DNA from 2 places in the Anaerospora sp. genome. Region 1 is predicted to be linked to the other one. Evidence: riboswitches for the same ligand, from Rfam matches in the RefSeq annotation. Region 1 holds a riboswitch; the other holds the start of a gene.
What was found. A riboswitch is a leader RNA that binds a small molecule or an ion and turns the genes downstream of it on or off. The one in region 1 is predicted to bind cyclic di-AMP.
Positions count from the first base shown of each region.

Region 2: it holds a riboswitch for cyclic di-AMP, as region 1 does, so the genes downstream of both, RTR76_RS20495 (peptidoglycan-binding protein) here and RTR76_RS05035 (3D domain-containing protein) in region 1, are expected to answer to the same signal.

Region 1 is NZ_DALZUO010000004.1:42,133-47,749, forward strand. It holds gene RTR76_RS05025 (chemotaxis protein) at 1-506, shown strand, start outside; gene RTR76_RS05030 (amidohydrolase) at 596-1,744, shown strand; gene RTR76_RS05035 (3D domain-containing protein) at 1,761-2,159, opposite strand; cyclic di-AMP (ydaO/yuaA leader) riboswitch at 2,166-2,297, opposite strand; gene RTR76_RS05040 (FAD-dependent oxidoreductase) at 2,437-3,810, shown strand; gene RTR76_RS05045 (4Fe-4S dicluster domain-containing protein) at 3,807-4,106, shown strand; gene RTR76_RS05050 (4-oxalocrotonate tautomerase) at 4,135-4,320, opposite strand; gene RTR76_RS05055 (TVP38/TMEM64 family protein) at 4,403-5,080, opposite strand; gene RTR76_RS05060 (hypothetical protein) at 5,209-5,406, opposite strand; gene recG (ATP-dependent DNA helicase RecG) at 5,575-5,617, opposite strand, start outside.
Region 2 is NZ_DALZUO010000046.1:10,578-16,194, reverse strand. It holds gene RTR76_RS20510 (DMT family transporter) at 1-405, opposite strand, end outside; gene RTR76_RS20505 (alpha/beta hydrolase) at 478-1,206, opposite strand; gene RTR76_RS20500 (PaaI family thioesterase) at 1,211-1,639, opposite strand; gene RTR76_RS20495 (peptidoglycan-binding protein) at 1,791-2,381, opposite strand; cyclic di-AMP (ydaO/yuaA leader) riboswitch at 2,430-2,573, opposite strand; gene RTR76_RS20490 (L,D-transpeptidase family protein) at 2,610-3,329, opposite strand; gene RTR76_RS20485 (DHHA1 domain-containing protein) at 3,438-4,646, shown strand; gene RTR76_RS20480 (YibE/F family protein) at 4,638-5,617, opposite strand, start outside.

The DNA of each region.
Region 1 (5,617 bases):
CAAAAATGGTTGTTCTCCTGGACTTCGAAAAAATTGTGGCTGATATTAATCCGGAAATAAATCGCAAATTAACTACCATCCCTTCTGCTAATGTAGGTGTAGTGGAAACTCGTAAAACGAAGACTATCCTGATCGCTGAAGATTCAAAAATGCTGCGTGACCTGTTGCTTAGTACGCTTCATGTAGCTGGTTACAACAATGTTATTAGTACTGAGAACGGTCAAATTGCTTGGGATACTTTAGAAAACATGGCATCAGACCGAACTCCGATGCAAGAAAAGCTGAATTTAATCATTACTGATATTGAGATGCCTCAGATGGATGGTCATCATTTACTTAAGCGCATCAAAGATCATGAAAACCTGCGTGCACTTCCGGTCATTATCTTCTCTTCTCTTATCAATGAAGAAATGCGCCGTAAGGGCGAAGCACTCGGAGCTGCTGCTCAGGTTACAAAACCGGAAATTACTCAGTTGATTGATTTAATTGACCAAAAAATTCTCTAAAATTGTCAGGACTAAACATAATTTGTTTAGTCCTGATTTTATTTTGTCCAACTGTTTAAACTAAGCATATACTGTCGTTGGAGGTATTTATGCTTGCAATAACTGGTGGTGTTGTTCATACTGTTTCAAACGGAACTATTGAAGGGGCCGTAATCTTAATTGATAAGAAAAAAATTATTGCCGTTGGCCAACATATTGCCATTCCTGCCAATGCAACCGTTATATCGGCTGCAGGCAAAGAAATTACTCCCGGGTTAATCGACTGTCACACCCATCTCGGTATTGCCGAAGAAGGTGTAGGACAGGCTCACGTAGACAAAAATGAAGTAAACTCCCCGCTCTGTCCACATTTGCGGGCCATAGATGCCATCAATCCCGAAGATCAAGGCTTATCTGACGCATTATGCGGTGGAGTGACGACTATTATTGTTACTCCTGGAAGCGAAAACGTGATTGGCGGACAAAGCGTTGCGATTAAAACACACGGTACCGTAATTGATCACATGATCCTTCGCCAGCCAGCAGGGATGAAAATTGCTTTTGGCGAAAATCCGATCCAAATATACATGGCAAAGGACCGTCCTCCCTCAACACGCATGACAATTGCAGGCATGATCCGGGAACAGTTGGTCGCTGCTCAAAATTATGCAAATAAGATCGCTTCAGGGACAGGCGAACGTGACCTGCGCATGGAGGCACTTGTACAGGTGCTGAACCGTGAAATACCGCTTCGAGCTCACGCGCACGCGGCAGACGACATTATGACGGCAATCCGTATTGCTGATGAATTTAATCTGCTGCTTACACTGGAGCATGCAACTGCGGGACATAAAATTGCAGAGGAAATTGCCAAGCGTTCTATTCCTGCCGTTATCGGTCCCTCCATCACCGCCAGAGTTAAAGTCGAGTTAAAGGACCGTACCTACCGCACACCGGCCCTGCTCCATGAAGCCGGGGTAAAAATAGCTTTAATCACCGACCATCCATTCTTGCCGATTAATTGCTTACGCTTAGAGGCTGCTTTAGCGGTAAAAGCAGGCTTACCCCGCGATGAGGCATTGCGAGCAATTACCTTGCATGCTGCTCAAATTATTGGAGTGAGTAACCGGGTTGGCTGTATAGAGGCTGAAAAAGACGCGGATCTAGTTATCTTTGATGGTGATCCATTCGCTATTTCAACACATGTTACTACCGTCATTGTCGATGGGCAAATAATAGGAAAAAAGCCCCAGGCTTAGCCTGGGACGCTCCTCTTTACTTTACAATATATACTTTTGCTTTTTGCATACCGAACTCATACGCTTCGTCTACAGTTGCCATAGCAATGTCAATTCGCTTCCCTTTAATAGCTCCGCCTGTATCCTCAGCGGTAGCATAAGCACCATGTCCGTCGGCAAATTCAATATATACACGTGAACCTAAGGGAATAAGCTTAGGATCGACGGCAATAATGCCTGGACGAACTTTCGTTCCCATGTGCGTCAAATCTCCCCATTTACCATTATCATGTGCACCGGGGGCATAAGCAGTTGCTACCATCTCGATAGCCTCTGATTTAAACTGACGTTCTGCAGCCTCGGCTGACGCTTTTGAACTAAGAGCGATCGCTCCTATGAAAAAAAGTAACCCTAAAGTCATAAAAAGTTTATTCATGATAGTCTCTCCTCTCTATATGCCTACGAGGTTAGCTGACGGGTTCGGGACAAGAGGATATCCCTACCGCAGAAATTCTGCGGATTCACCCCAAATATGGTTCCCCCGTTTTCCTGGGAAATTCGGCATAACACGTATTCTACAGCATACCTGGAAGTTTGACAACCCACCGTCATTTGCATGATCGTCTCTAATTACCTGTCCTGGCTGATTATCGTGCTCATCCTTCCGTATACGGACTTTTTTCTTATTATGCAACGTAAGGTAAGTGAATAACATGATAAACAGAGTGTTTTCTTTTAAAAAACCTTATAAAATTAATCCGGACAGTATAAAATCGCAAACAACAAATCAAGCTCCCGCCGGGAAATTTGATGTCATTATCGCAGGAGCCGGACCTGCAGGCAGCACAGCCGCTTATTTTATGGCACAGCAGGGACTGAAGGTTTTACTCCTGGAGAGAGGGTGCTACCCCGGTGCGAAAGTCTGCGGTGGAGTAAGCATCATTGCAGAGCATACTCATAAACTTTTTCCTAATTTCTGGGATGAACTTGAATGGGAACGAATGGTAACTGACCAGTCCTTCTGGTGGATGACAGAGGATTCCGTACTAAGCACCCGATATCAAAGCAAGCGGTTAGCAGCGGCTCCCTACAATCGCTTTACGATAAAACGTATCCATTTATATCAATGGTTGGCACAAAAAGCGATAGATGCCGGAGCTATCCTGCTTAATAATCACCATGTATCTGAAGTGCTTTTTAAAGACAATCAGGCAATTGGTGTAAAAATAGCTGAACCTCATCCTAATTATTATCTGGCCGATATCATCGTGTTAGCTGATGGCGCGAATTCCATGCTTGCCGAAAAATCCGGCCTTATTCACCGCGTATCACCACTTAATATGTCTCTTTATGTAAAAGAAACCATCTCCCTTTCCGCTGAGATTATCGAAGAACGATTCAACTTATTACCCAATGAAGGAGCCATAATCGGGTTATACGGTTATCCAACAGCCGGCATGAATGGAACAGCGTCTATTCATACTTTCAAAGACAGCATCAGCTTAAATGTCGGCATGTCCGTAGCTGATTTTGCCCAGTCGGGTACTCGGCCATATGAACTTTTGAATCGCTTAAAAGAACATCCCAATATTAAGCATTTACTTAAAGACGGTAAATTAAAAGAGTATGGCAGCGCGCTTATTCCGGAAGGCGGCTATACTAGTATTCCAAGCCTCGTACATCCGGGAATTATGATTACTGGCGATGCTGCCGCTCTTGTTAATGGTGTTCATGGAGTTAATCTAGCAATGTGGTCGGGTTTTTTTGCAGCTAAAGCTGCTACTGCCGCTAAAATAGTCCGTGACTTTTCAGAACGAAAGCTTTCTCTATACCGTACACTGCTAAACGAAAGCTTTGTCATGCAAGATATGAAAGCAAATGCTGGCGTAGCTAAAATGCAGCAGGATATTCCCTATTTATTTGACCTTTACACTCGAATGGCGAACGAAGCTGCTTTCCAGGTCGCAAAGGTTTATACGATGCCCAAACTTGCCAAAAGAAAGTTTATCTTTCAAAAACTAATCAGCATGCAGCCTTTAGGCAAAATGCTCAAAGACAGCTGGCGTGTGTTAAAGGTAATAAAATGAATACATTATACACTAAGATGAGCTCCCTTCATTTTGAGCCTGATGATTCGTGGCAGCATGTCATCATCGGGGATCAGAATATCTGTAAGGATTGTCAGAGTAAAGCCTGCCTGACAATTTGTCCTACCGAAGTTTTCTTGTGGAATCATGCGGATAATACGCCTATTGGCGTATTATATAAACAGTGCATTGAATGTGGCGCCTGCCGGCTGGTGTGCCCCTTTAAAAACATTGAGTTTTGTTATCCCAAAGGCGGATATGGTGTTATGTATACAGAAGAACACCCCATTTCGTAAGTAATACGAAATGGGGTGTTTTTTTCATTTAAGCATCAATACGCAGCTTACCTGCTTTGCCGAGATTCTCAAACGGCATATCACGTATAACGATAGTTACCGCTTCCGCCGGGCAGTTTGCAGTTTCACAAACCACTTCAGTTACTTTTTGTACTAAATTGCGTTTTTGTTCAACAGTACGCCCTTCAAGCATATCAATTTGAATAATTGGCATAACAGCACCACCTCTAAATTTATCTGAACGAATTATTATCAATAGTTCGTCACAGGTAAATTTTTCCCTGCTACGCTGTCAGCTATTTCTCATCAGATTTACCATTCTTACGTTTGAACCACCATAAGGCTCCATAAACGCCTATAACGACTAAGATAATACCAATCAATCTCCCCATATTTTCACTCGCAAATACGAGATCGTGACCTAAAAGCACCTTTATGACTACAGGAGGAAATTTTCCTAATACCGTAGCCAGAATGAAATCTTTAAAAGTCATGCGGCTAATAGCAGCAACAGCTGTAATAATTCCCGAGGGAGCTAACGGAAGTAATCTAGCTATTAAAAGCGCTTTAAAGCCGTTTTCAGCACTATAGTCATCTACCTGTTTTAGATAGGGACTTTTCGTAATCCAGCCTTCTACGGCGTGACGAAAAAAGTGACGCGCAAAGATAAACATGACTAAGGCTCCTGCTACTTCGCCCATCCAGGAAATAACAGTACCCCACCACAAGCCGAAAACAATGCCGGCAGCACCCGAAAGAATCATAAATGGGAAAACAATCGTAAAAGTCATGACAATAAAAAGAAACAAAGTAACAATAACAGCACCTGCTCCGAAAGAGCGAAGATACTCCGACAAGGCAATGATATCACCTTGCTTAATAATTCTATAGGCATGATCAAAAAAATCCGGCTGCCACAAGTACAGTAATATAGCCACTATGATAATAGCCAGCCATCCAAAAATTTTATTCATAGTTATCTCCCCTAGAATTACACACATCTTTATCCATATTACTAAATAAGGCTATAAAATACAATCTCTCAAAAGAGAAAAGCACCGCTTATTATGCAGTGCTTGGAGGTAAGCATATTTTTACCTGCTTATTCGTTAATTTCTTTTTGAAAAATTTCACAAGCGCTATTAGACCAATGAGTACAATCAGAGCAGCGACGTGCAAAATCATCTGCCGACACATTTAATAACGAATAGCCGTACCCCATTGCATTAATAATATGTTCAAACTCCTGGCATTCTTCTGCAATATTGCGCAGTTGTGCTTCATCATAATGGTATTGCACACAATTCCCTCCTTGGCAACCTACTTTATTCTAGTTTGCACTCCAAGGCTGGAAAATAATTTTAAAATAATAGTAAAATCATGAATAAGTTATTTACATATGGTAAATAACTAGGAATGTAAATTTTCTCCTCTCCCATAATTGGCGGCTTAAGGCCGCCCTTTTTTTTTAATTGCAGAACATCTGCCGGAATTTTTCTCCAAACCGTACC
Region 2 (5,617 bases), on a different contig from region 1:
GGCAACTTGGTTCCAACCGCAAGGCACCCGCTCCATTCCAAAACCACCAAAGTGATCAATGAGAACAGCTGTCAAAACCTGCCCGACGATGATGGCGGTTGTGGCATTTGCCACTCCCACTGCCGGTATACTGGCAGCAACCAGATAAATGATAAAAACGCCTACAATACCCCCGAGATAGGCATACCAGGGTGCCGTAGTTATGGCCCCAAGATTTCCCTTACCCATTCGCAGTACAAATAGAACTACCAATAGCAATATTGTACCTGTGACATGTACAATGAACGTAGCTTCAATTAAACCAATCACCTTACTAAGTGCTGTATTTAATGTACCTTGTACAGCCATAAGTACGCCAGATATTAATGCTAACAGCAGCGCTAGCATGTTACCCGATATATCCAACGAGCACCGCTCCCTTTTGCTACTTAATGAGTCACTCATCAAGTAGTATCGGCGGTGCATGTTTTTTCTATTCTAGAAATTATCCGTTAGCCAATCCATGACAGCCTGTGAGGCTATTTGACTATGCAGATTAAACTGATGATCACCACCATCAATCTGGACAAACGTTTTAGGCTGTCCTGCGGTTTCATAAAGCAGCTTTGCTTGCCGGATGGGTACAATCTCATCCTTGGTACCATGCAAAATGAGAACAGGCATGGTGCGACTAACCAATAACTGCATTGCACTCAGCAAATCAAACGTAGCAAAATCACGGATAAATTCCGGTTTCAGCTCTAATTTCCCGTAGCTGTCATTTAAAATGAGCATGTTTCCCTTCTCTAAGGAAGCATAATCATTGCCAAGAGCAAGTTGAAAAGTTTCAACTAAGTTGGAAGGAGTCGCCCACAGGGCAAGTCCCTTTATTGCAGGATCGGCTGCTGCACATACCAGGGAAGCACTCCCCCCCATACTGCGTCCAAGCAAAATGATTTCTTTGCTGAGATGGTGCCGGCAGAATGCGATCACACTTGTTAATTCCTCCACTTGAACAGACAAGGTCTGCCCCGGTGTGAAATCATAGCGTACAACAGTAAAGCCCGCCGCCACTGCCTGTTCTGCCAAAAGTACAGCTTTGCCGCTGCCATCTTTTGAGCCGCGGAAACCATGACTGATGATCAGTGTTTTACCTGATTCTTGCTCTGGTCTGTGTATGACGGCTTGTAAAACGGAGTTTTTTGCTGCAATAGTAACATTCTGCACGCGATTACTCATTTTCAAAACGGCCAATGACACAGAACGTTCCGCGGCTTTTTGCTGCCAGCTTACCCTGGCTGTCGCAAATATCTGCCTCTACCACAATAGTTTGGCGTCCATTATGAATGACTTTAGCATCAGCTAAAACGGTCGTACCGGCAGATACACCTTTAATATAATTAATATTCATCTCAATGGTAACTACTCGCTTACCGCAAGAAGCACAGGCTACCCCCATTACCGTATCCGCCAGAGACGCCAACGCTCCGCCGTGGGCTGCGCCATACAAGTTAGCATGCTTGTCCGCTTTGACCGGCATAGTAAGTTGTACATGGCCTTCTGCAATACTGACAATTTGCATTTCCAGCAATTTTACATAGGGGTTGCGATCATATATTTCCATTAAATGTTGTTGAAGCCACTCTACCGAGCTATTCATGATGCTTCTCTCCTTACACTTTCTGATAAGATTAGAAAAGACTTGGCTTTCACCAAGTCCTATAGGACGCAGGTGGAAGCCTATGTCATTCTTATTTCGCAATCAGAAAGCTACATTTTCTGTAAGATAAAAAACAGGCGCATGCGCCTGTTTAATCAAGAATATACACCGTCACACGCTGAACGCCAAAATCCATCGCCTGACCATGACTGTCAAAAGCAAGATCAATCCGGTTGCCTTTTATTGCACCACCAACATCATCGGCAACAGCATAACCATACCCTGGAATATATAATCTGGTACCAAGCGGTATGGTATTCGGATCAACAGCCACAATGCCTTTATGAACAGGGTTGCCGCGGCTGGTACGATTGGAATTACCGGTATCATAAGCCGAGTAAGCAGAAGCCGTTACAACAAGCGATCTACTATAGCGTGAAGGCTCGGCACCAGCACGTTCTAAGTAACCCCAGGTTTGCTTGCCAACTACTCCATCAACTGAGAGCCCATGAATACGTTGAAATTCTTGTACCGCCTGGTATGTAGAATTACCAAAGATACCATCAACATCGCCACTGTAAACGCCAGCATCAGTCAATAGTTTTTGCAGCACCTGTATCTCATCGCCACGCATACCCTGTTTGAGTAACTTATCCCCTGGTGCAGCAAAGACAGCCGCATTCGTGAATAGTATTACTGACAATAAGACAGTAAGGAATAGAATCTTTTTCAATTGGTCCACCTCTCTTTTGGTGTGCCGTTGAGAATACTGCTTTGAGCAGAATACATTCTCAGCGGTCTTTAAGCCTCCGGGGTTAGCTGTCGGGATAGGGAAAAGAGAGAATTGAGAACACGCCCCTTCGCATTTTCGCGAATTATCCCCTGTAAATTTATGTGGTTCCCCCGTACTGTGTAGATTCGGCTCCACAATCTATATTACAACAATTTAATTCTTTGGTCAAACCTGGGGCTATACGCCTAACGTTTCTACCACAGCTTTGTTGACGACTCCCGTCACTTCCAAGCCTTTGTCCTGCTGGTATTTGCGGACAGCTTCCTCCGTTGCCCTGCCATAGATACCATCAGCACGTTCGTGAAGATATCCCATTTCTTTCAGTTTGATTTGCAAAACAACAACATCAGCACCTGTTGTCTGGTACTTCAATACGCGCTGTATCTTTACGTTTCTTCCTTCTATTTTCACCGGTGTTCCCACCGGAATCCATTCAAACAATTCCTCAACATCTTTATTGCGCATTCGTATACAGCCATGGCTGGCAAACTGCCCAATAGACCAGGGTTTATTGGTGCCATGAATGCCATAGACTCCCCAGGGCACGTCCAGGCCCATCCACCGTGTACCAAATCCGGTTCCCCAGTTATAGTCCTTCCAAACCACATGCCATTCACCGATTGGTGAAGGTGTTCCACTCTTGCCGACAGCAATCCGGTACTTTTTGAAGAGCTTTTCATCACTATATACTTCCAGCATCCGGTTCGCTAAGTTGATCGCGATACTGACATTGCTGCCTGGTACTCCTTCCACCACCGGATTATCCTGAATAACAAACTCCCGTTCATCAGCAAATTCAAAGCCGATAATGCCAAAGACTAAGCTCAATAAGACGATAGCGGTAATGCTATAGTAAAGGCGCTGCCGGCTGCACGGAAATGACCGAAAATAAATCATACCCTGCCCCCTTACGTTATTAGTTACAGATATATATGCATTCCAGGATGAATGTATTTCCGGAATAAGCTATAATGAAGCTATGCTAACAACTTGGAGGCGATCCTTGTGACCGATCTTTTATTTCAAAATAACAGCTATATTCGCCAGTTTCAAAGCCGGATAAAAAAAACGATCACCCTGCCTAACGGCAATGTGGGCGTCGTGCTGGAGCATACCGCCTTTTATCCTGAAGGAGGCGGACAACCTTCTGATAAGGGACAGATAAATGGTATCCCGGTGAATGATGTCTACAGCGAAGGAAGCGATATCATTCACGTCATGTCCGACCTGCCGCAAGCCGGGGCAGTAGAAGCTGCAATTGACTGGTCACGGCGCTTTGACCACATGCAGCAGCATAGCGGACAGCATATTTTATCAGCCACCTGCCATGAGCTGTTTGGAGCAGCTACGGTAGGCTTCCATCTGGGCGCGCAATCCAGTCAGATTGATCTTGACCTGCCTGGCTTTACTGACGAGCAGATGAATGCTGCAGAACAATTATCGAATGAGATGCTTTATGGCAATAAGGCTGTACGCATTCACCAGGCTACGCAAGCCACTCTGCATGAATACCCGCTGCGTAAACAACCTGCTAAAGATTTTGCTGCGATTCGCTTAATTGAAATAGAGGGAATCGATTGCTGTCCCTGTGGCGGAACCCATGTAGCAGCAACAGGTGAAATCGGCATGATTAAAATTCGCAGCTGGGAAAGAAAAAACAATGCAATTCGTCTTGATTTTGTGTGCGGTTATCGTGCTCTTGCTGATTATCAATACAAGAACCTATTAATAAAAGAACTTTCCGGACGCCTGTCAGCACCGGGACCACAACTGCTCTCAACTTTAGATAAGCTGTTCAATAAAGCAGATGAAACAAATCGGCAACTGGCAGCCGCCAGACAAGAGCTCAACGTGCAGCTTGCCGGCAACCTCTACCGGCAAACAGAACCGAAAAAGGGAATAAAAATCATTGTATATCAGTTACTAAATTCATCTCCCGCTGATGTAGCCGGACTTGCCAAGCAGCTTGTCTCTTCGCCTGCGACAGTTGCACTGCTGGCAGGAGTTGCTGACGATAACAGCAAGGTTCATTTGGTGTTCAGTTGCTCCCCTGACCTGAATATAAATATGGGGCCAATACTAAAAGCCGCCCTTCCTCTTATAGAGGGAAAAGGCGGCGGTAACGGTTCATCTGCCCAAGGGGGAGGCTCTTCTGTAAAACATACTGCAGATGCTTTAGAGCTGGCCAGACAAGCAGTTATTCAATTACTCTGAACGGTTACGCAGCAGGAATGCAGTAATAATCGCCGTTAAGGGAATCGCACAGATTAAGCCGATGCTGCCGGTTAAAGCTCTGGCAAATTCGGTGACAATCATATTTAAATTTAGAATCTTCAACATGGAAACCTGCTTCTGGGAAGCAATCAAAAGCATTAGTGGTAAGGAACTCCCTGTGTACGCTAAAATAAGCGTATTTGACATTGTCCCCATAATATCGCGGCCAACGTTCATACCGGTTTTAAACAGGCCTTTGGCATCAATTGCCGGCTGGGCTTCTTTTACTTCATAGAGAGCGGAAGCAATTGAGATTGTCACATCCATGACAGCCCCAAGCGCACCAAATACCATTCCGGCAAATAGGACTCCCTGGAAATCAACCATTGGCAGAAGGACTGCTTTTAGCATCATTGCCTCTTCACTATCTAATCCGGTAAGGTGCATCAGATTAATGGATAATACAGATAGAATTGCGGCAATGCTTACGCCGCCAATTGTCCCTAATACAGCTGCCAAGGTTTTTACCGTCCAGCCGCTGATCGTCACTTGTGTAACGACAGCAATTACCGCACTTATCAGCAAGGTTAAGACCGTGATGTTGAATTTTGCCATAATAACCTGGCCTACAAAAAACTGAAAAATAAGCAATGTAGAAAACGCGATGACAAATACAGATTTAACACCGACTATTCCGCCAAAAACAATTAAAGCCAATGCAAAAAATCCGACTAGCCAATATACATAATCAAAGCGATCAAAATCGCTGACATGATAGGTTGTCCGCTGCATGTCGTTGGATATGGCAACAATCACTTTGTCGCCAGGATTGACATGAATCTCGTACATCGATTTCCCGGTTATGTAATTAAACGTATCAACAACTTTTCCGGCCTCTGGCCCTGATGTCAATTGAATGCTTACCAACTGGCCCTGCCCCATAAAATATTCTTTCTGCATAGATGCATCTA